DNA from 3 places in the Pectobacterium atrosepticum genome. Region 1 is predicted to be linked to each of the others. Evidence: predicted binding sites of a transcription regulator. Region 1 holds the regulator's gene; each other region holds the start of a gene.

Region 1 (10,139 bases):
GAAGAAAATCGCCGCGGCATAGCGCTTTTTGCTTAAAGAACCCATAGGTTCCCGACGCAGAATTTCGCCCATAGCGCAGTAGCGAGCGTTTTTCCCAACTGCCACGCAGCCCAAGGTCGCCCCACTGTTTTATCGGCTGGTGGTTACCGCAGCGCTGCGTAATCGAAAAGATAGCGTCCAGCTGTGACAAATTCAGCCCCGACAGGGGGTTATCCTGATTAACCAACACAACCAGCGCATCCATTGCCACCGGCACCGCCAGCGGCGGATAACCGTAGTGCTGGACGAACGCCTCAATTTCACTGGCCTTCATCGCCCTACTCATCGGCCCAAGCTGCGCGGCCCCTGATGCCAGAGACGTTGGCGCGGAGGACGACCCGGCGGCCTGAATCTGTAAATTTACATTAGGGTAATGCTGGCTGAAATCCGCCGCCCAAAAAGCCATCAGGTTAGCCAGCGTATCCGACCCCGCGCTTGAGAGGTTACCCGCCAACATCTGACGAGGCTGCGCGGAGCAAAGCGTACTGAGCAGCAGTAAAAAAGCGACTGCGATACGTGTGGCGGATTTCATGGATAGCGTTTTCCGTCAGGCTGAAGGTTTAGCCGTATTTTCAGCCAGAGAGGCAGGGACAATCAACCGATTCGGCAACGTAAAGACAAAACGTGATCCCAGACCATCCTCACTCATGATCTCCAGACGGGAATCATGATGGCTGAGCGCATGCTTAACAATCGCCAGCCCCAGCCCGCTGCCGCCCGTCTGTCGCGAACGCGCTTTATCCACCCGATAAAAACGTTCAGTCAGACGCGGCAAATGCTCGGCTGCAATGCCCGGCCCGTTATCGCTGACCTGAAATTGCGCACCTTGTGGGATCTTCTGCCAGCAGACTTCGATACGCGTTCCCTCTGGCGTATGGTTGACCGCGTTATACACCAGATTGGATACCGCACTGCGCAACTGTTCTTCATTACCAAACACGCGGAGGTTTTCATTCACACGAAAGACGATCTCATGACGCCCCTGGCTCAGGGTCTGCGCTTCACGCTGCAATACGCGCAGCATCAGTGGAATATCGACTTTTTCATTCAGATCGATCGCCGTCGCGGCCTCAATGCGGGACAAGGTCAGCAGCTGTTTGACCAGCCCGTCCATGCGTCGGGTCTGTTCCTGCATAGTACTCAACGCTTTTCCGCGTAACGCCGCATCCAGCGTGTCTTCCTGCATCATTTCCAGATAGCCCTGCAACACCGTCAGCGGGGTTCTCAGCTCATGGCTTACATTGGCAAAAAAGTTACGTCTGGCACCTTCAAGCTGGTGCATTTGCGTAATATCACGCACCACCATCAGTAGCTGCCCTTCGGAATAGGGCATCACACGGAATTCAACATGGTGGGAATTATTCAATTGCAGCGTGAGAGGACGGCTGAAATCCTGTCCTTTCATATAATTAGTGAATTCAGGATAACGTAATAAATTGAGGATATTCTGACCGTTATCCTCCGGCCAGCGGAAATTGAGCAGGTGCTGCGCCAGATGATTACACCAGAAGATCGTTCCTTCTTCGGTGGTGATCACCACGGCATCCGGCAAGGATTCGGCACCGCTGCGAAACCGTTTGATCAAGAGCGCCAGTTCCCGGCGTCGGCGTCGGTTACGCAACTGCATCTGATAGAGCCCATAGAAGAGCGGCTCCCAGCTCCAGCGGCCGGGCGGCGGCGTCATACTGCGGTCAACCCACAGCCAATAAGAGAGTTTGAGCTGGTTATAAAAATTCCAGCAGAGCAGGCCTAGAACGGCGACCAGCAGAAACCAGGGCAGATAGCCAAAAATCAGCCCCAGCAGTAGCGCGGGTAAACAAAAAAAAGCTAGCTCCAATGCCAGCCTTTTCCAGGATAAACGTTCTAGCACGTTAGTGTTTCTCCGGTTACGACCACCTCAGTAACGCGTTGAAAAACGGTAGCCCGTTCCCCGAACGGTTTGCACCATTTTGTCATGCCCGCTGGTTTCCAGCGCTTTACGCAGGCGACGAATATGGACGTCGACAGTACGATCTTCAACATAAACGTTAGTGCCCCACACGTGATTCAGCAACTGTTCCCGGCTATAAACACGTTCAGGATGCGTCATAAAGAAATGCAGCAGTTTAAATTCCGTCGGCCCCATATCCAACGCGTGTTCTTCGGTCGTCACGCGATGAGAGGAAGGGTCAAGGCTTAGGCCGCGCATTTCAATCACTTCTTCCACCGCCATCGGTGAAATCCGGCGCATAACGGCTTTGATACGCGCCACCAGTTCTTTGGGTGAAAACGGTTTGGTAATGTAATCATCCGCCCCCACTTCAAGTCCGCGCACGCGGTCTTCTTCTTCGCCACGCGCGGTCAACATCATCACCGGAATATCACGCGTCAGTGCTTCGCGCTTCATATGCTTGATGAATTGCAGGCCCGAACCTCCTGGCAGCATCCAGTCCAATAACACCAGTTCTGGGAACGGCTCCGACAGTTGCGTTACCGCACTGTCATAATCTTCGGCTTCAACGGGTTGATAACCATTTTGTTCCAGTACAAAGCAGACCATTTCACGAATTGGTGCTTCATCTTCCACGACTAATATGCGTTTTGCCATTGTTAATCCTGTCGTTAATCATCGTCGCTGTTAGCAGGCGAAAGGCATTATGCGTCAGTTTTATGACAGATTTATGAAAAACACACTGCCCGCCGTCGCATGATGTTACAGCGCGTACATCTGATTTTTCGAGCCGCTTTCCAAACTCTTGATTCCACCGCGACAGCAGTCATCCCTGCTATATATAATCATGGTATTACGATGACAGAGCACCATAGCGACGACACACCATTTCACATAATGAATAATGACAACATCATCCAACGCCACGCGGCATGAATACCGAGAGAACACGATGCGCATTATCCACACCGCCGATTGGCATTTAGGGCAATATTTTTATACCAAAAGTCGCGCTGCTGAACATCAGGCTTTTCTGCACTGGCTTATCGCTCAGGTAGAACACCACCACGTCGATGCCATTATAGTCGCAGGCGATATTTTTGATAACGGTTCACCTCCCAGCTATGCGCGAGAAATGTATTATAGCTTCGTGGTAGAACTACAACGCACGGGCTGTCAGCTCGTCATTCTCGGCGGCAACCACGATTCTGTCGCGATGTTGAATGAGTCCCGTGGCTTGCTGGCCTGCCTGAACACGCGGGTGATTGCCTGCGCCAGCGACGATCCGGCACAACAGGTGCTCCTGCTGGAAAACCGTCAGCAGCAGCCCGGCGCCCTGCTCTGCGCGATTCCTTTTTTACGTCCGCGTGATGTGCTAACCAGCAAAGCCGGACAATCCGGTGATGAAAAACAGCTGGCGCTACAGGAAGCCATTACCGCGCACTACCAGCAGTGTTACCAGTTGGCTTGCCAAAAGCGCGATGAGCTTGGCTTGCCGCTACCGATTATTGCAACTGGTCATCTGACGACGATTGGTGCAACCGCCTCGGAATCCGTGCGCGATATCTATATTGGTACGCTCGACGCCTTCCCTGCTCAGGCTTTTCCCCCTGCGGATTATATCGCCCTCGGGCATATTCACCGCCCGCAGCGCGTGACCCAAAGTGAACATATTCGCTACAGCGGCTCCCCCATTCCGCTGAGTTTTGATGAACTCGGTAGTGAGAAATCCGTTTGTCTGGTCAGCTTTATACCCGATGCGCCACCGAAAATAGACCTACTGCCCATTCCCATGACCCAGCCGATGCAGCTGATTAAAGGCAGTCTGAGTGATATTGAACAACAGCTGTCCACCTTCCAGAACTATCAGGGCGATAAACCCGTGTGGCTGGATATCGAACTCAGCACGCAGGATTATCTGAGCGACATGCAAAAGCGCGTTCAGGCGATGACCGAGAACCTGCCCGTTGAGGTACTTCTGCTGCGCCGCACGCGCGAACAGCGTTTGCAGGCGATGACCCGACAGGACAAAGAAACGCTAAACGAATTGAGCGTGCATGATGTTTTTGAACGTCGTCTGGCAACGGAGACAGAAATGGAAGACGGTCGCCAACAGCGCGTTCGCACGCTATTTAATCAGGTTATTGATGAATTAGAAAATAGCGAGTCTGCCAAATGAAAATCCTCAGTCTGCGCTTAAAGAATCTCAACGCACTGAAAGGCGAATGGAAGATCGACTTCACGCAGGAGCCATTTTCCAGCAACGGCTTGTTTGCGATTACCGGCCCAACAGGCGCAGGAAAAACCACACTACTCGACGCCATCTGTCTGGCGCTTTATCACGAAACACCACGGTTGGGTCAGCTTTCCGCTGGTAATAATGACCTGATGACCCGTAACACCGCAGAGTGCCTCGCCGAGGTCGAGTTTGAGGTTAAAGGCGTCGGATATCGCGCTTTCTGGAACCAGCGTCGGGCTAGAAACGCCCCAGACGGTAACTTACAGGCCCCCAAGGCCGAACTTGCGCTCATTGAAGGCGGCAAAATCCTGAGCGAAAAGCTCAATGACAAGAAAGAGATGACCACGCAGCTCACCGGGCTGGATTTCGGCCGCTTCACGCGATCCATGATGCTGTCGCAGGGGCAGTTTGCTGCGTTTCTCAACGCAAAAGCCGACGACAGAGCGGAACTGCTGGAAGAGCTGACTGGTACGGATATTTACGGACTGATTTCCGAACGCGTCTATGAAAAACACAAACAGGCAAACGTAGCATTGAACACGCTACAGGCGCGCGCATCTGGTATTCAGCTGTTGACCGATGAGCAGCGTCAGCAGGTAGAAACACAGCTTGCCGAGCTGATCCAGCAAGAGCAACAGGGCAACGCCGAGCGTGAGCAAGCACTGACTACGCTGCGCTGGTTTGAGCAATTGACACAGCGGCAAACGCAGCTCACCAACACGCAGGCACAACACGCGAGCGCCGAATCAGCCATTCAGCAGGCCAAGCCGCAGCTCGACAAGTTAGCCAACAGCGAACCGGCAGAAAAACTGAGACCGCTACATCAGGAGCGAGAGCGCTATCGGCAGGAGTCTCTTACGCTCGTCCAACAGATTGAACAACTGACTGAGAAACAAAGCGCAGAACAGTTGTCTTTGACAACGTTACGCCAGCAGGAAGAAAAGGCAGAACAGGACGTTACTAAGCATAAACTGGAACGTCAGAAACAAGAGCTGTTGATCAACGAACAGGTTGTGCCGCTTGACCATCGTATTGCCACGTTGGAGCAGCAAAAAAACCAGCAGCAGGACGATCTGACAAAAACGCAGCGTCGCCTACAAGCTGACGAAAGCAAACAAACGCAGATAGCGGCGGAACAACAGCAAGCCAAACAACAGATTGAACAGGTTCAATCTTATCGCCAGCAATACGCACATCATCAGCAATGGGGAGAACAGCTTCCTCTGTGGCGCACACAGTTTCGGCAATTGCGCCAGTTTCAGGACGAGCAGCATAAGCTGAACCAAAAACAGGCACAGCACACCGAACAGTCGGCGACGCTACAGCAAGAGGCAGAGACGCTGACGGCACAGCAGCGTGAACAGCAAGCGGTCGTTGATGCAGCACGCGAGTTGTTCACACATCACGATGAGGCACTGAAAAATCAAGAAGCACAGCAGCCACTTTCCGCCTTGCACCAGCGGTTTAATCAACTCATCGATCAGCGAACCGCACGCCAACATCTCACGGCAATCAGCGACCAGTTCCAGCGTCTTTACGCCCGTAAACAGCAGTACCTCATCAGACAAGAGGAGATACAAGGGCATATCAGCCAGTCAGAAGCCTTAAAGAAACAGCAACAGTCTGAGTACGAGCAGCGCACCCAGCATCTGATCGATCTGGAAACGGTGTACCGGCAGGAAGAACGGATCGTTAAGCTGGAAGCTGAACGGCAACGGCTACAGACTGGAAAAGCGTGCCCACTATGTGGTTCAACCGAGCATCCAGCGATTGAACGCTATCAGGCGCTACAACCATCCGAAACTCAACGTCGCCTGACGGCGCTACAACAGGAAGTAAGCCAATTAGCAACGGCACTGGCGAATACGACGGCACGGCTGGCCTCACTAGAGCAGCAGCGGGAACAGCTGCAACAGGACATCGCTCAGAACGATGGCGAACATCAAACGCTGTTGCAACAGTGGCAAGATGTCAGTGAGCGCTTACAAGTTAACTATACGCTGGAACAGCAGGACGCGGTTGCCGCTTGGTTTGCACAACGCGAGGCCGAAGAACAGGATATTCGCCAGCAGATTGGCACACGCGAACAGCAGCAAAAGCGGTGGCAGGAAAGTAAGGATTCACTGACAGCTAATGAGACATTGCTGCGGGAACTCGACCAGAAAATCGCGCTGAATACCCAGAAACAGACCTCGCTGCGCGTTACGCAGGAAGAAACTACCCAATCGTTGCAAAACGTGCACCAACAGCTCGCACAGCACACTGAGGAAATCACACAGGCGCTGGCAAATGCGGGCCTTCTTCTGCCGGAAGATCACGCACAGGATGGTTGGTTGGTTCAGCGCGAGAGCGAATGGCAAGACTGGAAAACCAAAGAGCAAGAGCTGTCTCGCTTAACGCCTCGATTAGCCACGCTGGAAAGCGATCTCCAGCATCTGAATCACAGTGTGACCGAGGCAAAGCAGCTACTACAGATGCAGCAACAGCAGTTAGAACAGCACAACGGCGCACTCAAAACGAGCCAACAAGCGCGGCTTGAGCTTTTCGGCGACAGGAAAACAGCGGACGTTCGTGAACACCTGCAACGGAGCAGCCAGCTGTATGACGACGCGATCAGGCTAGCCCTGTCAGCACGTCAGCACGCTGAAACGACGTTGAGCCGCCTGACGGGAGAGCTGACCCGCACGCAGCAGCAGTATGAACAAAGCACTCATCAACGCGATAGTACTACCGAACGCTTTCATCAGGCTTTGCAGCTAAGTGCTTTTGCTGATGAAACCGCCTTCCTGAATGCGCTGCTTGATGAACAGGAACGACAGACCTTGCAGACATTGAAGGAGAAACTGTATCAGAGCTTGCAGCAGGCAGCGGCGTTTCACCAGCAGGCTGAACAGGCATTACTTGAACAGCAACAAAAACGGCCTGCATCCCTACCAGAAGAAGCAACGCAGGAAGCAATACAACAGCAGCAGTCAGAACTGAATGAGGTGCTGAAAACCAACCTGCGGCAACAGGGTGAATTCCAACGTCAGTTATCTGACGATCGGCAACAGCGCCAGAACCAACAGGTCTTGCTTAACGAGATTGCCCAAAGCCAGCAAATGTATGATGACTGGGATGCGTTAAACTTGCTGATCGGTTCAAGTAAGGGGGATAAATTCCGCAAGTTTGCTCAGGGGCTAACGTTGGATCATCTGATCTACCTCGCCAATCTCCAGCTTTCACGCCTGCACGATCGTTACCAGCTAAAACGTAAACCGGGTGGCGAGCTGGAACTTCTCGTGATGGATACCTGGCAGGCAGATGCCGAGCGCGATACAAAAACGCTATCCGGCGGCGAGAGCTTTTTGGTGAGTCTGTCGCTGGCGCTGGCGCTATCCGATCTGGTCAGCCATAAAGCCAGCATCGACTCTCTGTTTCTAGATGAAGGCTTCGGCACGCTGGATGCCGAAACGCTGGATATCGCACTGGATGCACTCGATAACCTGAACGCCTCCGGTAAAACCATCGGCGTCATTAGCCATGTCGAAGCCATGAAGGAGCGCATTCCCGTACAGATCAAAGTGCAGAAAATTAACGGACTAGGCGTCAGCCAACTGGCACCGCAGTACGCCGTTTAGCCATTACTCCGTCTTTGGCCATAGCCAGGCGGCTCCGCGTACCCCGCTGGAGTCGCCATGTATGGCCTGACGCACGGGCGTTTCGCACTCGCCACCGAAAATCCACTGTTTAATCTTTTCCGGCACGGTCTGATAAAGGCGAGAAACATTGCTCATTCCACCTCCCAGTACCACCACGTCAGGATCGAGCAGGTTAATCACATGCGCCAGCGATTTCGCCAAACGATGTTCATAGCGCTGCAATGCCAGCTCTGCGATGGCATCACCCTGCTCCGCTAAGGCAATAATTGCCTCGCCCTTGTGCGGCTGGCCGCTCAGGCGCTGATAATCCAGCGCAAATCCCGTACCGGAAATAAAGGATTCAATGCAGCCGGACTTGCCACAGTAGCAGGGAACCGTCTGCCGATAGCGCAGCTCATCTTCATCCATCCAGGGCAGCGGATTATGCCCCCATTCACCAGCAATACCGTTGCCACCGACATGAGCCTGCCCGTTCAGCGCAATCCCCGATCCGCAGCCAGTGCCGATGATCACAGCAAAAACCGTCTGCTTCCCAGCTCCCGCACCATCTACCGCCTCTGAAACCGCGAAACAGTTCGCGTCATTGGCGACCCGCACGGGTCGATTTAGCAGCGTGGCAAGATCGCGATCCAGCGCCTGACCGTTGAGCCAGGTGGAGTTGGCGTTTTTTACTTTGCCGGTAAACGGCGACAGCGTACCCGGAATGCCCACGCCGACGCTACCGTGGCAGCCGATCGCTTTTTCAGCCATCCCCACCAGTGTGGCAATAGTCCGCAGGGTTTCCGGATAGTCATTTCTTGGCGTCGGCATACGTTGCCGAAAACGTTCCTGTCCCTCGTAATCCAGCGCAATAACTTCTGTTTTCGTCCCGCCCAGATCGATACCGATTCTCATGATGTCTCCCCACGTGTGGTAAATAGGTCCGCGTAAGTTTGCCACCGACCTGAAAACTTTCTTATATAGATATATACCCTAAATAATTCGAGTTGCAGGCAGGCGGCAAGTGAAGGAATCCCGATGAGCTTACTTGAGTAAGTGATTCGGGTGACTGAGAGAGGCCAACGCACATGCAGCTTGAAGTATGACGGGTATAACCAGAGAAACCAATCATCTGCACTCCAAAGCGTGATAGGTATTCCTCTGAATCACAGTATTTTATTCCACATTGCGGTCTCGAATTCGTTATCATGCGCGCAACATTACAAACCCGCGTGCAGACCTGCGCGCCCAGTCAGGGATAACACCATGTTGTGGTTTAAAAACTTAATGATTTACCGCCTAAGCCAGGACAGCGTGCTGTCCAAAGATAACGTTTTGTCTACGGATGAAATGGAAAAACGGCTCAGCGCCTTCGCATTCACCCCGTGCGGCAGTCAGGATATGATGAAAACGGGTTGGGTATCGCCGATGGGATCGCATAGCGATGCATTAACACACGTCGTTAATGGGCAAATCGTTATCTGCGTTCGCAAAGAAGAAAAAATTCTGCCGTCTCCAGTCATCAAACAAACCCTTCAGGCCAAAATTGAACGTCTGGAAGCGGAACAGCACCGTAAGCTGAAAAAAACCGAAAAAGATTCGCTGAAAGACGAAGTGCTGCACAGCCTGTTGCCTCGAGCATTCAGCCGTTTAAGTCAAGTCTGGCTGTGGATCGATACGGTTAACGGCCTGATTATGGTCGATGCCGCCAGTGCCAAAAAAGCGGAAGATACGCTGGCGCTACTGCGAAAAACGCTGGGCTCTCTGCCTGTTGTACCGCTGACGATGGAAAACCCCATCGAGCTGACGCTGACCGAGTGGGTACGTTCCGGTGAGCCAGCGGCGGGTTTCGCGCTACAAGATGAAGCAGAGCTGAAAGCTATTCTGGAAGACGGTGGCGTTATCCGCTGTAAAAAACAGGATTTGGTCTGCGATGAAATTGCCGTGCATATTGAAGCGGGCAAGCTGGTCACCAAGCTAGCGTTGGACTGGCAGGAACGCATTCAACTGATCTTGTCTGATGACGGCTCGGTAAAACGATTGAAGTTCTCAGATACGCTGCGGGAACAGAATGACGATATCGATCGGGAAGATTTTGCTCAGCGGTTTGATGCCGATTTCATTTTGATGACCAGCGAGCTGGCTGCATTGATTGCGAATCTGATTGAAGCGTTGGGCGGCGAAGCCCAACGTTAATTCTCTTGAGTATTGCCCGCCATCGTTCTGGCGGGCAATACATCTTCAGCGACTGAATCCGTTAGACCCGGAATGCCCCGACAACGGAATTCAGTTCTTCAGCCTGTGATTGCAA
Region 2 (10,139 bases), 1.3 Mb from region 1:
TTGAAGGCAGAGAGGCTTATCACCTCTCCGCCCCGATACGACGTGTTATTCCACTACCGTATTCCCAGAACCTGACAACCTCATCACGATCTGGTTATCAACACGACGGTTGTCGATACAATAATCAGTACAGTGCTTTACCGCTGCTGTCTTTGACCTGAGTTTTCCAGGCAGCACGGATTTGCTCAGTCACTTCTTTTGGCAGTGTGGCGTAATCCAGTGCTTCTGCTTGCTCACCGCCTTTCTTGAACGCCCAGTCGAAGAATTTCAACACTTCAGCGCCCTGCTCAGGTTTTTCCTGTTTGGTGTGAACCAGGATAAACGTGGTTGACGTGATCGGCCATGCATCAGCGCCTTTCTGGTTAGTCAGATCCTGAGCGAAAGACTTGCTCCAGTCGATCTCTTTGGCCGCGTTGCTGAAACTTGCGCCAGTCGGGCTAACCGCTTTGCCATCGGCAGAAATCAGTTTGGTGTAAGCCAGGTTGTTCTGCTTGGCATACGCATATTCTACGTAACCGATAGAACCAGGCAGACGCTGTACGAACGCCGCGATACCATCGTTACCTTTACCGCCCAGACCGGTCGGCCAGTTCACAGTAGAACCAGCACCAATCTTCTCTTTCCACTCTGGGTTCACTTTCGCCAGATAGCTGGTGAACACGAAAGACGTACCAGAACCATCAGCGCGGCGAACCACAGCGATGTCCTGATCCGGCAGCTTGGCATTCGGGTTCAGCTTGGTGATCGCTGGGTCGTTCCATTTTTTGATGTTGCCCAGGTAGATATCACCCAGTGTTTTACCGTCCAGCGTTAATTCGCCAGATTTGATACCAGGAACGTTCACTGCCAGTACCACACCACCGATAACGGTTGGGAACTGGAATAAACCATCCTGTGCTAATTTGTCGTCAGCCAGCGGCGCATCAGAAGCCCCGAAGTCTACCGTTTTAGCGATAATCTGTTTTACACCGCCAGAAGAACCGATCCCTTGATAGTTAACTTTATTGCCGGTTTCTTTTTGATAGGAGTCAGCCCATTTAGCATAAACAGGCGCTGGGAATGTCGCACCGGCACCGGTGAGGTTAGCAGCAGCAAAAGCAGAAAATGCCGTCAAAGAAAAGGTTGCCGCAACAACACTGGCAAGAGTGGTACGCATCAGTTTCATAATCCCTCCTGTGGGATACTCGACGTGTCGACGTAGAGTCGTTATCAATCAGAGTTATCAAATCAGAGTGTAGTTCGCAGGAGGAAAAATAGGACAATTTGGTGACAGTAAAATGTACACAACATGACAGTTTTATGACAATAACAGCAAGCGGGAAAATTCAGGCCTTTTTAACCCTGAGGGGCTTTACTGCGGATGATTTGAATCCCCGTCATCAACTGATTTCTGAGACGAACGTCAGTAGGGCAAAGCCCATGCAAAACCGATGAACCCGAAAGGCTGACTTGTGGGTATTGACCTGCCGAAACCTGTACACCCTTCGATGTACAGGCTCTATTTTATACGACCAAATCGCTCAAAAATCGCTTCGCACGGGGATGCTCAGGCGCAGTGAAGAACCGCGCTGGCGTTGATTTCTCTAAAATTCGTCCCTGATCCATAAACCAAATAGTATCGGCAACGTCACGGGCAAAATTCATTTCATGCGTCACACACATCATGGTCATTCCCTCTTGTGCCAGACCGCGCATCACGTTCAGCACTTCGCCGACCATTTCAGGATCGAGCGCCGATGTCGGTTCGTCAAATAACATGACAGGTGGCTTCATCGCCAGTGCGCGCGCAATTGCCACTCGCTGCTGTTGCCCACCGGAAAGTTGCGCAGGATACGCTTGTGCTTTGTGTGACAACCCCACCCGCTCAAGCAATTCTCCCGCGTTCTTACGCGCTTCTGAACGTTTCATGCCCAGTACCTTGATCGGCGACATCATAATGTTATCAATGACCGATACGTGCGGGAACAGGTTGAAGTTCTGAAAGACAAAGCCAATGCGTGTACGAAGTTGATTCAGTCGCGTGCTGGTGCCATGAATATCAATGCCATCAAATAAGATCTGCCCTTGTTCAATAGGCTCTAAACGATTGACGGTACGAATTAGCGTGGATTTTCCAGAACCTGATGGGCCACAAACCACCACCACTTCACCGGGTTTAACTTCAGCACTCAAATTGGTCAGCGCCTGATATTCACCGTACCATTTATTGACCTGATTAAATAAAATCATCGGGATCATGGTGCCTCCTTCTTCAGATTAGGGTTGGCGAAAAATAATTGATGATGGTCATCATCACCCGACGGGGATTGCCCATTCAGCCGCTTGTTGGCAATCCAGCTTTCAAGTCGGTTCGCTAAAAAAGTCAAACTAAAACAGATGATGTAGTAACTCAGCGCGACAATGGCGAAGACCTGAAACGGTTTGGTAAGCAGTTGGTTACTCACCTGATTAGCCGCGTAGGTCAGCTCAGGAACGTTAATCACATAGCCCAATGTGCTGTCTTTGATAATCGACACCAGTTGGCTGATGAGGCTTGGCAACGAGTTAAATAGCGCCTGGGGTAAGATCACCAGCCGCAAGGCTTTCAGGTGGCTCATACCCAATGCACGCGAGGCTTCATATTGCCCTGACGGCAGCGCCTGAATCCCTCCGCGCACAATCTCGGCAATGTAGGCGCTCTCGTAAATCACGAGTGTGCATAGCATGGTCGAAAAACCGCTGATGTTATGGCCGATAAGCAGAGGCACACAGAAATAGGTCCAGAACACGACCATCATCAGTGGAATGCCACGCAGCGTATATACCCAGCACGTGGCGGGCCAGCTTAACCAGCGCCACGGAGATAGCCGTGCCAACCCAACCAAAACACCAAGTGGGAACGACAGCAACACCGCGAGCAATGAAATCAACAGGGTACAGAGTACACCGCCGAGTGGTCCGCTCGGGTATTGCCCTACCAAAAGCAACATTCCGTGGTCACGCAGGATCGTGAAAATATCAAACATCGTCGTTACCTCGCATACACACGTTGATAGTGACGCGATAGCAGCGCCCCCGCCCCCATCAGTAGCAGGGAAAATATCAAATACCCTAGCGTGCCAATCAAATAAGCTTCAAAGGTGCGGAACGTCTGGTTCTCTAGATCGCGAGTTATGTACGTCAGTTCCGCTACGCCAATCACCATTGCCAGACTGGTGTTTTTAAATAGCAGTACAGTGTGGTTGATCAGCGACGGCAGCGCGTTGCGAATGCCCTGCGGCAGGATCACAGAACGCATTGAGCGCATAAAACTCATACCCAGTGCGCGGGATGCCTCATTTTGCCCGTCTGGAATAGCGCGAAGACCACTGCGGATATCCTCCGAAAAATAGGCAGCCTGACACAAACCAAGCGCAAACATCGAGAACAGGAATTCAGCATTGAAGCTGTTGATCCACATTTGCAGCGATTCCGGCAACAGCGTGGGAATAGCGAAGTACCACATCATCAACTGAATGAGAGTGGGTACATTACGATGATAAGAGACGTAGGCGGCTACCAGCCATATTGCTACGCGGCGCTCTGTCAGCCTTATCACCAGCAGTATTAGTGCAATGAACATGGCCAGCAGCCAGGCCCCCACAGCCAGTTTCAGCGTAATCATTGCACCTTCAACAATCACGTCTGCATAACGGCCTGTCATAAAGGTTGTGAAATCGAGCGCCATATAATGTACCCCCTTGAAAATCAGGCGATACTGTCGCCAGGCCGCATGGTAGAAAGCCCGCCAGGTACTTGCAGCGTCGGAGTAATCTCGATATTACCGATGTTCACCGCTATCGGGGCACTAAGGGCAAACGCAACACAATCAGCGATATCTTGCGCCTGCGGCAGTTCAAATCCTTCGATAAAGCGTTTGCGCGCCTCTTCATAATCGCCAGACACATTGCCGAAAATATCCGTTGCGACACGGCCTGGGCAAATTTCGGTAACACGTACCCGCTTACCGTAACAGTCGACGCGCAGCTGGCGTGACAGGGCGTGCACCCCAGCTTTGGTGGCGTGATAAATGGAATTACCGTTGAAGTTATAAATCGCCGCAATCGAGGTGATGTTAATGATGTGACCACAATCCCGCGCCATCATTCCAGGCACCAGAAGCCGGCACAAGTGCAGCACCGCACGTAAATTGACATCCACCTGAGTGTCAATCACGTTTTCATCCGCGTTGAGGATAGATCCTGGGTGCGACACACCCGCATTATTGACCAGAATATCCACCTTAAGATCGCAACACAGTTCGGTCAGCGCAGGCAAATCTGCGACATCCACCGCATGCGGGATACACCCGGTGCGCTCAGCCAGTGCCGCCAATTGTTCACGGCGGCGGGCAACCGCGTGTACCGTGATGCCTTCCCGGCATAACCGTTCGACAATTGCCTCACCCATCCCAGCGGATGCTCCGGTTACCAGGGCAACGTTATAATCCGAAAATGGCATTGAACCTCTCCTATCATCATGCTGTTTTATTCTCTGTTTCGACTGTAAGCCGTTATTTCAGGTTGGTATAAGACATAAATGATGTGAGGCAATAAGGGGGTCTTATAATCCTGTCGAGGTTCGGATACGAAAAATTTCGCTTCCATATTCAACCTGTTGTTCATCTGTGAATTCGACAGCAACCACCGTGCCGCTGACCGTACTTCTTAGCGGTATGTACACCACACCGACTTTGATAAAACCCAGAACATCATTAACCTGCACATCTTTTTCTAGCGTCACGCAACACGCATCCAGCAAGGGATGACGCAATAAAAGCTTGCCGGGCAGAGGCGCACATACCGTAAAAATAACGTTTGGTGGCTCTGCCGGTTCGACAGAGGGAAGCGTAACTGGCACAGTCGGTACACGGGCCATACGCACCGACCAACCTTTCCCATTAATTTCGATGCGATTAATGGCTGTTTTTCGCAGTGTTTTTGCAAGCAGGCGAAGTTCGGCGAGTGTCATTGTCTTTGGTTTCATCTCTGGCCAATCACTGGCATAAGTCGTCATGCATCTGCACATAGGCAAGATGTCCTGACAACACTCTACCCTGACCGCTATGCGGGTCAGTAAGAGGGTTTCGCTTTACGGGGATAAGCGCGGCTTATTAACTCACCAAGGTCAAGGGTCGGTTGTCTGGTGTTCTATCCGCCATTAGCGACAGAAGAATATTTTTCACGACTTCCGCAGGTTCAGAGAGCGACAGATGATCGGACATACAGAATGAGAGTGACGCATAGATATCTGGATCGATGATTTTCGCCATCCACGCATTGGAGGCATTCAACATGCTACGCGCCGCCGAATCCGGCATGATCGTACAGCCCATACCCGCCGCCAGAACGGCATTGAGCGTGGTTTGCGATTCAATTTCGCATTTAACCTGATAGGTCAGCCCCTCTTTTATAAACGCCTCATCCACGATTTTGCGCATAATGTTGTAAATACGTGGTAAGAACAGATTGTGTTGTGCGACCTCCGCCAGCGTAATTTCTTTTTTCGGTTTCATCAGGCTATTTGGGCAAACAAAGCACAAAGGTTCTTTCATCAAGGGAATAAAACGCAGCCCGTGGATATTTCGGTTGTCATAAATCACCGCCATATCCATGCGACCATTCATGATCAACTCGCTCAACGTAGTGCCGAAATTTTCATTGAAATAGAGAACAATGCCGGGATACTGGCGCTGAACTTCAGCCATTAAAGGAAGCGCAAGCTGCTGAGCCGCCGTTCCCGGCGCGAGCCCTACCGACACACTGCCACTCAATTCTCCACCCGCTCGATCAATGGCACTCTGTGCCTGCGCGCACTGGCGTAAAATCGCCTGGGCGTGACTATAAAGGATCTTCCCCGCGTTAGTCGGCGTGACACCCCGCTTGGTGCGGATCAACAGTTTCTGGTTCACTTCACCTTCCAGCGTAGCAAGTTGCTGGCTCAACGCAGGTTGGGCGATATGCAGAATATCCGCAGCCTGGGTCAGGCTACCCACATCGACAATTTTGATGAAATACTTCAAGCGACGCAGATTCATTGATGGTGTCTCCCTCATATCACAACATCCATACAAGCAATGCATGTGCCAGTTATGATGCGCCTCAACGACAGTCGTGCCAGCAAAGGTGGGAACTGAAATACGCTACGTCCAACCTTCTGGTGGAACGCACCGTTGCAGAGCAGATCCACGACCCGTTGCATCACGAAGGGATAAACCGTTCGGTTAACTATCGCATTCAGTTATGTCCCCACAACAAAGCAGTATTAACGGCTCACACCATCGGTTCCCTATCCTCAACACACGTCACCTCGTTATTGATGACATTCACCTACTGCGCCCCTGCGTGGTCTCCCGCTGACTCATGACCTGGAACACCTGTGATATGCCAGATATTGCCGATCGACTTAATAACATTGCTATTTCCGCGTCCGTCGCGATGACGCAAAAAGCACGTGACCTTGCCGCTCAGGGTATTGATGTGGTTGGGCTTTCAACCGGTGAACCGGATTTCCCTACTCCGGTGCACGCGATTGAAGCGGCTTATGCTGCCGCACTCGCGGGTGATACGCGTTATCCGCCGACCGACGGTACACCCACGCTACGGGCGGCTATTCAGCGCAAATTCAAGCGCGATAACCATCTCAACTACGACATCAGCCAAATCATTACCTCTGGCGGTGCACGGCAGATTATTTTCAATGCCATGATGGCAACGATAAATCCGGGTGATGAAGTGGTCATCCCCACACCTTCGTGGATAAGCTACGCCGACATCGTGAAATTTGCTGGCGGTACGCCAGTGCCAGTCGCTTGCCGTGAAGAACACGGTTTTAAACCCTTGTCGCAAGATATTGCTCATGCGATCACGCCGAAAACCAAATGGCTATTGCTGAATTATCCGAGCAACCCTACGGGGTCTGTGGCAAGCCGCAGTGAGTTGCAGGCTATCGCCGATGTGATGTTGGATAATCCACACGTCTGGGTCATGACCGATGATATTTACGAGCACCTGACTTATGACGACTGCGAATTTTTGACTATGGCGCAGGTCGAGCCACGCCTGTTTGATCGCGTACTCACGGTAAACGGTGTATCAAAAGCATACTCGATGACAGGCTGGCGACTGGGCTTTTGTGGCGGCCCTGTCGCGTTAATCAAAGCAATGAGTAATGTGAACACGCAAAATGCGGGCGGCATCGCGACATTAGCGCAGGCAGCAGCAATTGCCGTATTAGATGGCCCACAGGATCTGCTTAAAGAACGCGCCGCGATTTATCGCCAGCGTCGGGATTTCGTACTGGAAAAACTGGCAGCCATTGACGGCCTGCGCTGCCACAAACCGCAGGGCGCTTTTTATCTGTTTGTGAATATCGCCCATTTTATTGGCAAGACGAGTGCTGGCGGGCGGCGCATTGAAAGCGATGCTGACTTTGTCATGGCACTGATTGAAGAGCAACACGTCGTGACGGTGCAAGGTGCCGCCTATGGCATGAGCCCGTATATTCGTCTTTCTTACGCCACAAGCATGGAACGCCTTGAGACGGGATGCGCACGCCTGGGTGCATTCTGCAACGGTTGTCATTAAACGATCCCTCTTCACTCAACACAGGGTGAAGAGGGTAAAAATGAGGTTCTCGCCAGTTAGCGGGGGAGCTTATGATGGGGCGATAACATCCGCTGCGGGCGCGACAGTTCCACCACAGGCTTCGATTTCACTACGAACAATGGCAGCCAGTTCGACCGACCCCGGCGTGTCGCTGTGTACCAAAATAGACTGAGCGCGAACAGAAATCATATCCCCTTCAATGGTCTTGACCGTGCCTTGTTCCAAAAATTGGCGTACACGGTCGCGCACCTGTGTTTCTTCACTAATCAACGCCCCAGCGGTGCCGCGCGGCACCAAATGCCCCTGTGCATCATAGGCGCGATCCGCTAAGAATAGCGTGAGGCTTCTCAATCCAGCCTCACGGGCGGCGCGTTCGATAATAGTATCCGGCTGAGAGAAAATAATCATTTCAGGATCAAGACGATGAATGGCCTGCATCACCTGAAGAGCCAATATGTCATCGCGGTTGATCATATTGCCCATCGCCGCATGAAAACTGACGTGCGAAACACGCATGCCTTCATTTTCTGCCAACGCGCATAGCGCACCAATTTGATACACCACCAGTTGGCACAGTTCGTCAGCGCTAAAGGCCATTTCTTTGCGCCCAAAACCTAATTTATCAGGCAAGCCTGGATGCGCGCCGATCCCCACACCGTGGGCTTTTGCCAGCCGCACCATCCGCGTCATGATCGCCGGATCGCCGGCATGAAAGCCACAGGCAATATTGGCGGACGAAACAATCCGCATCATGGCATCATCATCGCAGACACGCCAGACGCCAAAACCTTCGCCCATGTCAGAATTCACATCAATTTTCATTATGTCCTCTGCTCAATCATCGATGCCAGCGGCAGCGCGAACACTTTCAGACGTGCCAACCAGCGCTCAGTGGCTCGTCGTACCACAACGGCCTCTTTTGCGTCGCTTTGAATAAACTGAATCGACTTCCCAGCCTGTAGCTGACCAAGACGCCAGAGATCTTCTTCAATCACACAGGCCATTTTGGGATAGCCGCCCGCCGTATTAGCATCGCTCAACTGAATGATTGGCTCACCCGCTGGCGGGACTTGTACAATGCCGGGGATGAGCCCGTAAGAACGCATATCAATAACGCGGGAAGGCTGGATAGGTTCACCCGCCAATCGGTAACCTGTTCGGTTACTTTGCAACGACACTTGCCACGGTTGCTGCCAGAAACGTGCCGTGTCGTTAGCAAACAGGTGATACTCCCCCGAGGGAATTGCGCGGATGGGTAGGACGCCATTCTCGGCGACAGGGAAAACATCTCGCAGGGCGATATCCGGCGGTTCAACACCCATACCGCAAGCGGGCAGCGGCGGAGCGGTGGATTCGCCGACGGGCAAGATATCCCCTTTCTCTATCGGCCGACCGTGTAACCCGCCAAAACTACCGCGCAGCGCCGTACTACGCGACCCCATAACCAGCGGCACATCAATGCCCCCCGCGACACACAAATAACCGCGAGCACCGGAGCGTGGGAAACGCATTTCCAACACCTGATCTTTTTCCACGCGACAACCCCACCACGGCGGTAGCTCCACACCATCAAGTAGAGCACGGCAATCTGCCCCCGTGAGCGCAATAGACATCGCTTGATGAAAGCGCACACACAGTGGGAAAACCTGCACTTCAATAGCAGCGGCGTTATCGTCGTTGCCGAGAAGCGTATTCCCCACCCGTAATGCCAGCGGATCCATTACGCCGCTCACCGATACGCCAAGATGCCGAAAATGCGTACGCCCTAAATCCTGTACCGTATTCAGTGCGCCCGTTCGCTCAATTTCAATCACAGCTCAATCCTCTGCGGTATAAAGCGGATGGTATCGCCTGGCGCCATCAACGCAGGGCTATCCGCTAGGGGATCAAACATCGCCAGATCGGCAAAACCAATGGCATTCCAGCCGTTCGGCCCTGTCAGCACCGACACACCCGTTTGTGGCCCACCGATGGTGACCGTGCCTTTAAGCATATTGAGCGACGGCACTTTTTTACGTGGCGTAGCAAGTAACGGATCAAGACCGTGCAAATAGCCAAACCCCGGTGCACTACCAAGAGCAAATACCGTGTAGTTGCCCTGATAGTGACGGCGAATCACCTCTTTCGCAGAGAAGCCCGTATGGCGACAGACGTCATCCAGATCGCTCGCCAGCTCGCCGCCGTATGTCACAGGAATATCAATACGTTTGCCTTCAGGGTGAATCTCACTGGCCTGCTGCCAATAACATCGCAGCCGTTGCGGGAAATCATCAGGATCGTCCGGTGTCACACGCAACAAAACCAGCAGGTTAGTCACACCAGGAATTAATGACTCCACCTCATCACGCCCTGCGAGCATCTGTGCCAGCGACCAGATACGGCGCTGAACAGCCAAGCTGAACTCGCCCGGTGCTTCAACCAGCCAGGCACGGCTGCCCATCGTGGATAGCTTTACCGTATCGGCATTCTCGGCTTTATTCAGCATAGGCAGGTCATGTGCTAACAGCCCCATAA
Region 3 (10,139 bases), 1.2 Mb from region 1:
TTGGCTGAGCGCTGGGGGCTGGTTTCCGATCCCAATGCGGTGATGGCGCTGGTGCTAACAACGGAACGTCTGGAATTGCGCAAGCAGGATGAACCGAAGCTCGGCGCTATTTTCGTGGATTTCGTTGCCGGGCCGATGGCACACCGCCGTCGCTTTGGCGGCGGACGCGGTGAGGCCGTCGCTAAAGCTGTTGGTATCAAAAAAGATTACCTGCCGGATGTCGTGGATGCGACAGCCGGACTAGGGCGCGATGCTTTTGTGCTGGCGGCATTGGGTTGCCACGTACGCATGGTGGAGCGCAATCCTGTGGTTGCGGCGCTGCTGGACGATGGGTTGAAACGTGGATATCAAGATGCAGAAATCGGCCCGTGGCTACGGGAACGGCTCACGCTGCTACACGCATCCAGTATGACCGCGCTGCGTGACATTACACCGCCGCCGGATGTGGTCTATCTCGATCCGATGTTTCCACACAAACAAAAGAGCGCGCTGGTAAAGAAAGAGATGCGGGTGTTTCAATCGCTGGTGGGTGCAGATGACGATGCCGATGCACTGCTGGAACCTGCACGTGCGCTGGCAAAGAAACGTGTCGTGGTGAAGCGACCAGACTATGCGCCACCGCTGGCTGGCGTGCCGGCACAGTCCATGTTGGAAACCAAAAGCCACCGCTTCGACTTCTATCTTCCCGTCTGAATCCCTCGCCGCTGCATCGATAAACGTGTTGGCGGCTAAAAACCCATCCTGCTTCGCATTTCTTATGCCGCTTTTGCAAAGTCTGTAGCACAAATGAGAAGCAAATCGCATAATTTCACGCTATCAGTTCTTATTACACTAAGATGACATAATGAAAAAAACGCTTCTGTCACTTCTGCTTTGTTTGAGTACCTCTGCTATGGCCGTTCAAGAACCGGTAAATATCACGATTCTAGGTACATCCGACCTGCATGGCACCTTTGTTCCCTGGGATTACGCTACCGATACCGCCAACATGGCTGGCAGCCTGAGTCAGATCGCGACGCAGGTGCATAAAGTTCGTGCACAACAGCCAAATGTGATTCTGGTTGATGCGGGCGACACCATTCAGGGCAATTTTGTCGAAACCTTCAAAAATGACAAAACCAGCCCGATGATTCTCGGTTTTAACGCAATGAATTATGACGTCTGGGTCATGGGCAACCACGAGTTTGATTTCGGACTGAATGTGCTTTCTACTTCGCTTGAGCAGTTCAATGGTACTGCGCTGGCGGGCAATATTTTTTGGGAGAGCGGTAAACCTTACTTACCGGCCTATAAAATTGTCGAACGACAGGGTGTGAAGATTGGCATCATTGGCATGGACACGCCGATGACCGCTGAATTCGCCAAGGGCACCGACCGTGTGAAAGGGCTGAACTTTACCGATCCCGTCGGGGCGGTAAAAACCGTTATCCAGCAAATCCACGGCAAAGTGGATGCCATCGTGCTAGTCGCCCATATGGGAATCGATAACGAGAACCAGCGGCCGGGCACTGGCGTAGGCGACATTGCTCGCGCTAACCCTGAATTAGCCGCCATCGTCGCGGGCCATATGCACGTAAAAGTGGATAAAGAGGTGATTAATGGCGTGATCGTCACCGAACCGGACAGATATGGTCGCGCGCTGTCGCGTATCGATTTGCAGTTTGAGCAACAGAACGGCAAATACGTGCTGATCAATAAAGACAGCTATACCTATTCGATTAAAGACGTAGATTCTGACCGCAAGATGGAAGACATCTACGAGCCTTATCACAATACCTTACGCGCCAACGCCAGCCGTCCGATTGCACAACTTCTCGGGCACGATCTGGTGCCGCAAGATGCCGTGAAAGGCATTCCTCAAGTACACGTACAGGACACGGGCATCAGCGCCCTGTTTCAGGAAGCCAGCCGTCATTACGCCCCCAAAGCGCAGGTTATCGCGCTGCAAATTGATAACGATCGGCCTAAGCTGAACGTCGGTACTATTGCCGCAAAAGACATCGCCTTTAACTATCAATACGCTGGTGGTGAAATCACGGTTTATCAGCTAACCGGAAAAGAACTGAAGAAATACATGGAATGGTCAGCGGGTTACTTCAACCAGCTGCAAGACGGGGATGTGACTTACAGTTTCAATCCACAGCGTCGTGCCTCCAAGTATTCCACCAATGATTTCTTCGACGGCGTGACCTACACCATCGACCTGACGAAACCCGCTGGGCAGCGCATTACCGATCTGAAAATGAATAACGGCACGCCGGTTACCGACGACATGCCGATTCGTCTGGGCATGAACAGCTACCGTATGGGCCACCTGACGCAAAAAGGCGGCGTGCTGGAGGGCATGCAGTTCCCGGTGATATCGGATACCAAAGTGGAATATGGCGAAGAGGCGGGCACGATTCGTAACCTGACCATCCGTTATTTGACTGAGGTGAAGAAAGGACAATACGAGGGTACGGTGCCGCAGCGCTGGAAGCTGGCGGGATTGCAGGGCTATGAGCGTGAGCGAAAAATTGTCGAATCGCTGCTTAACAGTGGAAAAATCAGCGTACCGACCTCAGACGATGGCCGCTATAGCAACGTGCAATCCATCAACGTGAAGCCGTTGCTGCTGCCGGATGCCACGCAGAGGGAGAAACGCGTGACGGAGCTGACGCAACAGCGTGACAGCACCACCAATGCGTTGACCAAGCAGCGGCTGAACGATCAGTTGACAGTTATCGCGGCGATTAACTGACAGGCGTTATCTCTCGCTGCGGGCTTTCCAACGTTCGCTCGTCAGGTAGCCGTTCACGCCGATATCCAGAAAAGGGCGTGGCGGCAGGTAGTTTGCCTGACCGAGCGATTGCATATCGCTAATCAGTGGGTTGTCTTCACCTAACGCCAGATCCGCCAGAATATGTCCGGCGGCGGTTTGCTTCGACAGCCCGGCCCCGTTACAGCCAGCGGATGCGAACACATTGTCGCTTAGCTGCCCCCAAATTGGCGCACCGTTGCGCGTTACGCTAATCAGTCCTGACCACGAGTGCGCCATTTTAACGTCGCTCAACTGCGGGAACATGCGGGCAAAAATAGCAGCATGTCGACGCGCGTGGCGTCCAGTTTCGACCGCACTATTAACCAACTCAGGGGCAAACTTCACATGCTCCCGAATCAGGAAACGATGGTCGCGCGTGTAGCGCAGCGTCGCGCTGGCCAGCGCATTGACCGGCGTCAGCCCCCAATCCGGCATATCACCCATCCGTGCAATCTGTTCCGCATTCAGCGGCTCAGTCAGCGTCGCAAAGGTCGCCACGGCAAAAACCCGACCATTGAACAACGGCAGGCCGCGCGCCGCGCCGTTAATCGCCATCATCAGCTTATCTGCCTGAATCTCACCATAGGGCGTTTTCACACGAATGCGCGATCCAGTCTCGATATTCAGCGCAGGGGAATGAGCGTAAACCGTCACGTTCTTAGGCAGACTCGCCACCAGCCCGATCACCAGCGCCGCCGGATTTAGCAGAATACAATTGGGGGTATACACAGCGCGTTGATAGAAAGAGGTTCCAAGGCGACGAGCAAGTTCGTCTTTTTCAACCACCTGATAAGGTTCGCCAAGGTCGTTCAATTCACGGACATAAGTATCGATCAGCCCATTGAATGTCGAACTAACGGCACAGTGATATTTCCCCGCCACGCTCCAGTCACACGCGATAGCATAGCGATCCACCTTTTCTTTTAAGTGCGCCACACCGGACTGCAACAGGCGGCGATAAGCGGCTGCCTTTTCTAACTCCGCCGTCGAACTGCCGATGTTATGCGGCAAATCGATGACGAAACCAGAGTTACGCCCAGAGGCATTGTCGCCAATCTCGCCCGCATCCAGCAGGATAATGTGTTTATCCGGGCGCTGTTCAGCCAAACGCTGGGCAAAAGCGATCCCCGCATAGCCCGCGCCGATCACCAACCAATCCGCCGTTGTTTTTCCACGTTGCTGCGGGTAATTCGGTTTATCGACAAGATCTGCCGACCAGCCATTACGATTCTGATCGAAAGGAAGATGTTTGATTTTCACAATGGTGTAAACCTTGAAGAGAACGGGTTGTACCGGCAAAAAACCGACGATACACAATGCGGATTAAGATAAAGAAAGGCAGCAAACACACCTGTAACTTGAAGTATGACGGGTAAGAGCGCCTGCGAATACAGGCGCTCAGGGGAATTATCCGTTACACAACGCCCTGCGCCAGCATCGCGTCAGCCACTTTGACAAAGCCCGCCACATTGGCACCGCGCACGTAGTTCGTCTGGCTATCTTCACCACCGTACTGCACGCACGCAGTGTGAATATCCAGCATGATGTGATGCAAACGCGCATCCACCTTCTCCGCTTTCCAGCCCAAACGTGCCGCGTTCTGCGCCATTTCCAGCCCGGATGTCGCCACGCCGCCGGCGTTAGCCGCCTTACCCGGTGCAAACAGCACGCCTGCATCCAGGAACGCATCGGTCGCTGGAATCGTGGTCGGCATATTGGCACCTTCCGCCACGGCTTTCACGCCGTTAGCAATCAGCGTCTGCGCCGCTGGGAGATCCAGCTCATTCTGCGTCGCACACGGCAGCGCGATATCTACTGGCACTTCCCACGGCGTTTTGCCTGCGAGGTAGGTCAGTTTCGCTTCACGCGCGTAATCTTCCACACGGCCATAGCGTTTGTTCTTGATCTCTTCCAGCAGCGCCAGTTTCTCTGGGGTAAATCCGTTTTCATCCACCACAGTGCCGTTAGAATCCGATACCGTGACCACGCGGGCACCCAGTTCCATCGCTTTTTCAATCGCGTACTGCGCCACATTACCGGAACCAGACACCGCAACCCGCATGCCTTCAAAACCCAGACCGTGGCGTTTCAGCATCGCTTCTGTGAAGTAAATCAGGCCGTAGCCCGTTGCTTCAGGACGAATCAGACTGCCGCCAAACGACAACCCTTTGCCGGTGAAGACGCACGCCGTGTTGTTGGTCAGCTTCTTCATCATGCCGGTCATGAAGCCGACTTCGCGACCACCCACGCCGATGTCACCCGCTGGAACATCCGTATCCGCGCCCAAATGACGATACAGTTCCGTCATCAGCGCCTGACAGAAGCGCATGACTTCGCCCTGACTTTTCCCTTTCGGATTAAAGTCCGAACCCCCTTTACCGCCGCCCATTGGCAGCGTCGTCAGCGCATTCTTGAACGTCTGCTCGAACCCAAGGAATTTCAGAATCGACAGGTTAACGGACGGATGGAAACGCATGCCACCTTTGTACGGGCCAATCGCGGAGCTGAACTGGACGCGCCAGGCACGGTTCACCTGTACCTGACCTTTGTCATCCGTCCACGCCACGCGAAACTGAATTACACGTTCCGGTTCTACCAATCGTTCCAGCAGGCTGTAATCGGCATAGTGAGGGTTCTGCTCCAGAAAAGGCCACAGCGTGGAAAGTACTTCATTAACAGCCTGTAGAAATTCAGGCTGATGCGGATCGCGTTGTTGAACAGAATCAAGAAAACTTGCCAGAGATACGATTTGTGCCATGAACAGCTCCTGATTGAACGAATAAGCTCCCTTCTGCTTCTTTAATTTTTAGACACGTAGAAGCTTGTGGGATCGGTGAAAATGATGTTGTGTCCTCTGGACTATAACACTGGCGATGGATATTTAAGCAAGCGTTTTCTTTTCAGATAAACGTTATAATCCAATGAGATAGGAAGGGTTTTTTGGGGTGTTTTGAGAAGGAAATTCGAGATAAGTTTTTGTTATATAACAAAAGGCGCAGCCAGAAGCCGCGCCTTTCATCACTGAAAAAAAATGCAAAAAAAGTTAATTTTTATTCGTTTTCCTCATCACGCAAAGGCACGATGAGCATGTCAACATGTACGGTATTAATCAGTTGACGTGCAGAAGACATGAGTTTGCTCCAGAAGTCCTGATGGTGCCCACACAGCACGAGATCGGCTTCGTATTTTTTGATTGCATCAACCAGTACTTGCCCTAAATCGCCGCTGCCACTCAGCGTTTCGCTGATGGGATAGCCCGCATTCTGAGACAACTCGGTCAACGCATTCTGGGTTTCTTCAGAGATACGCTGTTGCATGTCACCCAGATTGACGTCGATGAGCCCCGTGTAGAGATCGGAGTAATTCACATCGACGTGGATTAACGACACTTTCGCATTGTACGGTCTTGCCATTGAAACGGCTTTTTCCACTAACACTTTGCTTTCTGGAGAAAGGTCAACAGCAATAAGGATGTGTTTGTAAGCCATAATAAGACTCCTTCCGTAAAGACTAATTAAGGGTTAGCAGATATTTCTCCTGCCAATCTGATACTTAACGGCGGATTATAGAATAACACTCGTCCGCACTATCGGACTGTTCAGTCGATCACAACCCGTTTTTAAACCTGTTAATTCTATTAATAAGTGTAGTAGAAACCGCTCCTTTTCACAGTTAAATCGCGTAGCTTCTCCTTTCGAAAAGGGCATTACCTCGTCGAAAATCGTCCTTCATCCTGATTGCGCCTGCCTCTCTGGCACAAACGAACATTCTTCTTCTACACTACAAGTAGGGGGTGGTGAACCTATCCGCTGCGCCTTGGGATGGAAAACGAGAATGGGCTAGCCGTGATGCTGTTGGCTGTCCCAAATGACAATAAAATCGTGCGTAAGCGCGTGGCATAACTATTCGTCGCAGAAAAACGTCGTTGATAAGCGTCGCTGATAATAACGCTTGTCATCGGACACAGGTGGACAACGGGAAGGTATGACCATCGAATCTGACGAATAGAACGACCGGGAGGGAAGCATGATTAGTACATTTGCGCTTTTCTGGGCTTTATGTATCGTCTGCATCATCAATATGGCGAGGTATTACTCTTCATTACGCGTGTTACTGATGATTTTGCGTGACTGTGACCCACTGCTTTACCAATACGTTGATGGGGGAGGTTTTTTTACATCGCACGGTCAACCAAGCAAGCAAATCAGGCTGGTAGGCTATATCTACGCGCAACGCTATCTTGACCATCACGACCCTGAGTTTATTCGCCGCTGTGAGCGGGTGCGGGGACAATTTCTGCTCACGACCGCCCTGTGTGGCCTCATTGTCATCAGCCTGATTGCCATGATGATGTGGTATTAAGGCATTGTATTTATATAATTATTGGTACTTACACAATCTCTGGTATTAACAACATGAACGTCGATAAAAAGTAAAAAGGCGATTCCCCACAGAATCGCCTTTTTTTATGACGGACATCCTTGTCCGTTCCCCTGCGGGCCGTCGCAAGCGACGTTGAAAAACGTTCCCTACGTTTTTATGCGTTATGAATCACCGCGATTAGATCAGCTTCAACGCCAGCCAGTACAGCGTACCAGACATCAACATTGAGACTGGCAGCGTCAATACCCAGGCCAGCAGAATGCTTCTTATCGTTTTGCCCTGTACGCCCCCACCGTCCGCAATCATCGTCCCAGCAACCGCCGAGGACAATACGTGCGTGGTGGAAACTGGCATCCCGGTGTAGCTCGCAACACCAATCGACAAGGCAGCCGTCACCTGCGCCGAAACGCCTTGTGCGTAGGTCATGCCTTTCTTACCAATCTTCTCACCGATGGTCACAGCAACGCGTTTCCAGCCCACCATCGTGCCCAGAGACAGCGCCAACGCAACCGCGACGATAATCCAGAGAGGCGCGTATTCAACCGTCTGCAGCATGTCTTTACGCAGGTTGTTCAGGTAGCGTTTATCTTCGCCCGACGTTTCTGGCAGCTTAACCACCCGATCCATCGTATCCGCGATGCACATCAACAAGCGACGCACTCTGCTACGATCGTCAGGATTCAACTGGTCGTAACTTTTCAGGTTATTCAGCAGACCCTGAGTACGTTCAATCGCGATCATCACGCGTGAACTATCACAGTGGAATTCTTTCTGACCGTTGCCGGGAATCGTACTTTCTGGCACAGGAATTACTGGCGGAGACAGATCGATAACGTGCGTCAACGCGTCGCCATGCTGCTTGTAGTATTCCTGTAAATTGACAACGGCATCGCGGGTACGGCTGATGTCATAGCCAGATGCGTTCATGTTGACAATAAACCCGGCTGGCGCGACACCAATCAGCACCAGCATAATCAAGCCGATACCTTTCTGACCGTCGTTTGCACCGTGAGAGAAGCTCACACCAATCGCCGACAAGATCAGCGCGGTACGCGTCCAGAACGGCGGCTTACGTTTGCCGTCCTGCTTCTCGCGATCGACGGGCGTCAGATGCACGCGTTTGCGTTTTTTACTGTTGTTCCAGAACCGACGCAGCACCAGCAGCATCAGGCCTGCGACTACCATCCCCACAATTGGCGATAGCAGCAACGACAGGAAAATGCTGATCATTTTCGGTACGTTCAACGCATCAACGATGGAGGTATCCGTCAGCAAAGCGTTGGTCAAACCAATACCGATAATGGCACCGATAAGCGTGTGGGAACTGGAGGCAGGAATACCAAAATACCAGGTACCCAGGTTCCAGATAATCGCGGCCAGCAGCATGGAAAAGACCATCGCCAGACCGTGCGCCGAACTCACGTTCAGCAATAAATCCGTGGGAAGAAGGTGAACAATCGCATAGGCCACGCTCAGGCCGCCCAGCAGTACACCGAAGAAATTAAAGACACCCGCCATAACAACGGCAAACTCGGCGCGCATGGCTCGGGTATAAATAACAGTGGCAACGGCATTCGCAGTATCGTGAAAACCGTTAATGGCTTCATACATCAGCACAAACAACAAAGCCAATATCAACATCAGGCCGGTGTAGTAATCCAGTCCGGCAAATAAATGTAGCATAAACGTTAGGCCATTTAGTGGTCATGAACGCGGCGCATTATCGGCGACAAGCAGGGGTCGGGAAAAGCAAAATATGACATTTTTTTGACTTAATATGTGATGGGGATAGACAGGAAAAGCACTTAATCAATATAAATCAAGCAATTATATATTTTTACTAAAACATGCAAATTGTTACGCTGGTATCGAACAGAAACCAACACTACAATTCGCCACCTCGATGGCTTATTTGCCAACGGCAATCCAAGATAAAATCACTCATCGGAGAAATGCATTGTGGAACAGTTTGACGCTGTCATCATCGGTGCCGGTGCAGCAGGCATGTTTTGTGCCGCACAGGCGGGACAACGCGGGCTGCGTGTTCTACTGCTCGACAATGGCAAGAAACCCGGTCGCAAAATATTGATGTCCGGCGGCGGGCGCTGCAACTTTACCAATATGTATGCGGAACCAGCGGCGTATCTGTCCCACAACCCTCACTTCTGTAAATCAGCATTGGCGCGTTATACCCAATGGGATTTCATTAGTCTGGTCAACAGCCACCGCATCGCTTATCACGAGAAAACGCTCGGCCAGCTGTTCTGCGATGATTCCGCACAGCAAATCGTGGATATGCTGGTAACAGAGTGCGAGCGGGCTAACGTCACTCTCCGTCTGCGCAGTGAAGTTACCTCGGTGGAGAAATCAGACGATCTGTTCACCATCCACCTGAGCAACGGGACATCATTCCAAAGCACATCGCTGGTTGTTGCCTGTGGTGGCCTGTCGATGCCAGGCCTTGGCGCGACGCCGTTCGGTTACCAGCTCGCCGCACAATTTGGTATCAACGTACTCCCAACCCGCGCCGCACTGGTGCCCTTTACGCTGCACAAGCCTTTGCTCGAACAGCTGCAAACGCTCTCCGGCGTCTCTGTACCTACCGTCGTCACCGCAGAAAACGGCGTGATATTCCGTGAAAACATCCTGTTCACGCACCGCGGGCTCTCTGGTCCCGCTATTTTGCAAATTTCCAGCTACTGGCAGGCAGGTGAATTCGTCACCATCAACTTACTGCCCGATTGCGATCTCACCCAACTTATCAATGATGAGCGCACGGCTCACCCGAACCAAAGCCTGAAAAACACGCTGGCACAATGGCTACCTAAACGACTGGTCGAATGCCTGCAAGCGTTAGGACAATTGCCGGATATCACGTTGAAGCAGCTCAACAGCACACAGCAAACGCATATTGAGCAGAGCCTACAACAGTGGCGTGTGCAGCCAAACGGCACTG

Evidence for each region. The regulator PhoB, encoded in region 1, activates phosphate uptake and scavenging genes when phosphate is short. The targets are predictions, from matches to a motif close to CTGTCATAAAACTGNCNNAT.
Region 2: a site for PhoB is predicted at 1,287-1,306, ahead of pstS (phosphate ABC transporter substrate-binding protein PstS). Genes of this name have one in related genera too.
Region 3: a site for PhoB is predicted at 8,938-8,957, ahead of pitA (inorganic phosphate transporter PitA). Genes of this name have one in related genera too.

Annotation. Positions count from the first base shown of each region.
Region 1 is NZ_CP009125.1:1,234,609-1,244,747, reverse strand. Features, by position in the region: gene GZ59_RS05470 (PstS family phosphate ABC transporter substrate-binding protein) at 1-571, opposite strand, end outside; gene phoR (phosphate regulon sensor histidine kinase PhoR) at 587-1,909, opposite strand; gene phoB (phosphate response regulator transcription factor PhoB) at 1,937-2,626, opposite strand; gene sbcD (exonuclease subunit SbcD) at 2,922-4,148, shown strand; gene GZ59_RS05450 (AAA family ATPase) at 4,145-7,828, shown strand; gene mak (fructokinase) at 7,832-8,743, opposite strand; gene rdgC (recombination-associated protein RdgC) at 9,095-10,024, shown strand; gene GZ59_RS05435 (methyl-accepting chemotaxis protein) at 10,086-10,139, opposite strand, start outside.
Region 2 is NZ_CP009125.1:4,948,322-4,958,460, forward strand. Features, by position in the region: gene pstS (phosphate ABC transporter substrate-binding protein PstS) at 125-1,165, opposite strand; gene GZ59_RS21990 (amino acid ABC transporter ATP-binding protein) at 1,504-2,238, opposite strand; gene GZ59_RS21995 (amino acid ABC transporter permease) at 2,235-3,005, opposite strand; gene GZ59_RS22000 (amino acid ABC transporter permease) at 3,011-3,706, opposite strand; gene GZ59_RS22005 (SDR family oxidoreductase) at 3,727-4,479, opposite strand; gene GZ59_RS22010 (acetyl-CoA carboxylase biotin carboxyl carrier protein) at 4,582-5,034, opposite strand; gene nac (nitrogen assimilation transcriptional regulator NAC) at 5,132-6,055, opposite strand; gene GZ59_RS22020 (pyridoxal phosphate-dependent aminotransferase) at 6,402-7,604, shown strand; gene GZ59_RS22025 (5-oxoprolinase subunit PxpA) at 7,674-8,447, opposite strand; gene GZ59_RS22030 (5-oxoprolinase subunit C family protein) at 8,447-9,439, opposite strand; gene pxpB (5-oxoprolinase subunit PxpB) at 9,436-10,137, opposite strand.
Region 3 is NZ_CP009125.1:58,084-68,222, reverse strand. Features, by position in the region: gene rsmJ (16S rRNA (guanine(1516)-N(2))-methyltransferase RsmJ) at 1-693, shown strand, start outside; gene GZ59_RS00275 (bifunctional metallophosphatase/5'-nucleotidase) at 845-2,740, shown strand; gene GZ59_RS00270 (NAD(P)/FAD-dependent oxidoreductase) at 2,747-4,060, opposite strand; gene gdhA (NADP-specific glutamate dehydrogenase) at 4,215-5,558, opposite strand; gene uspA (universal stress protein UspA) at 5,851-6,288, opposite strand; gene uspB (universal stress protein UspB) at 6,827-7,162, shown strand; gene pitA (inorganic phosphate transporter PitA) at 7,361-8,866, opposite strand; gene GZ59_RS00245 (BaiN/RdsA family NAD(P)/FAD-dependent oxidoreductase) at 9,143-10,139, shown strand, end outside.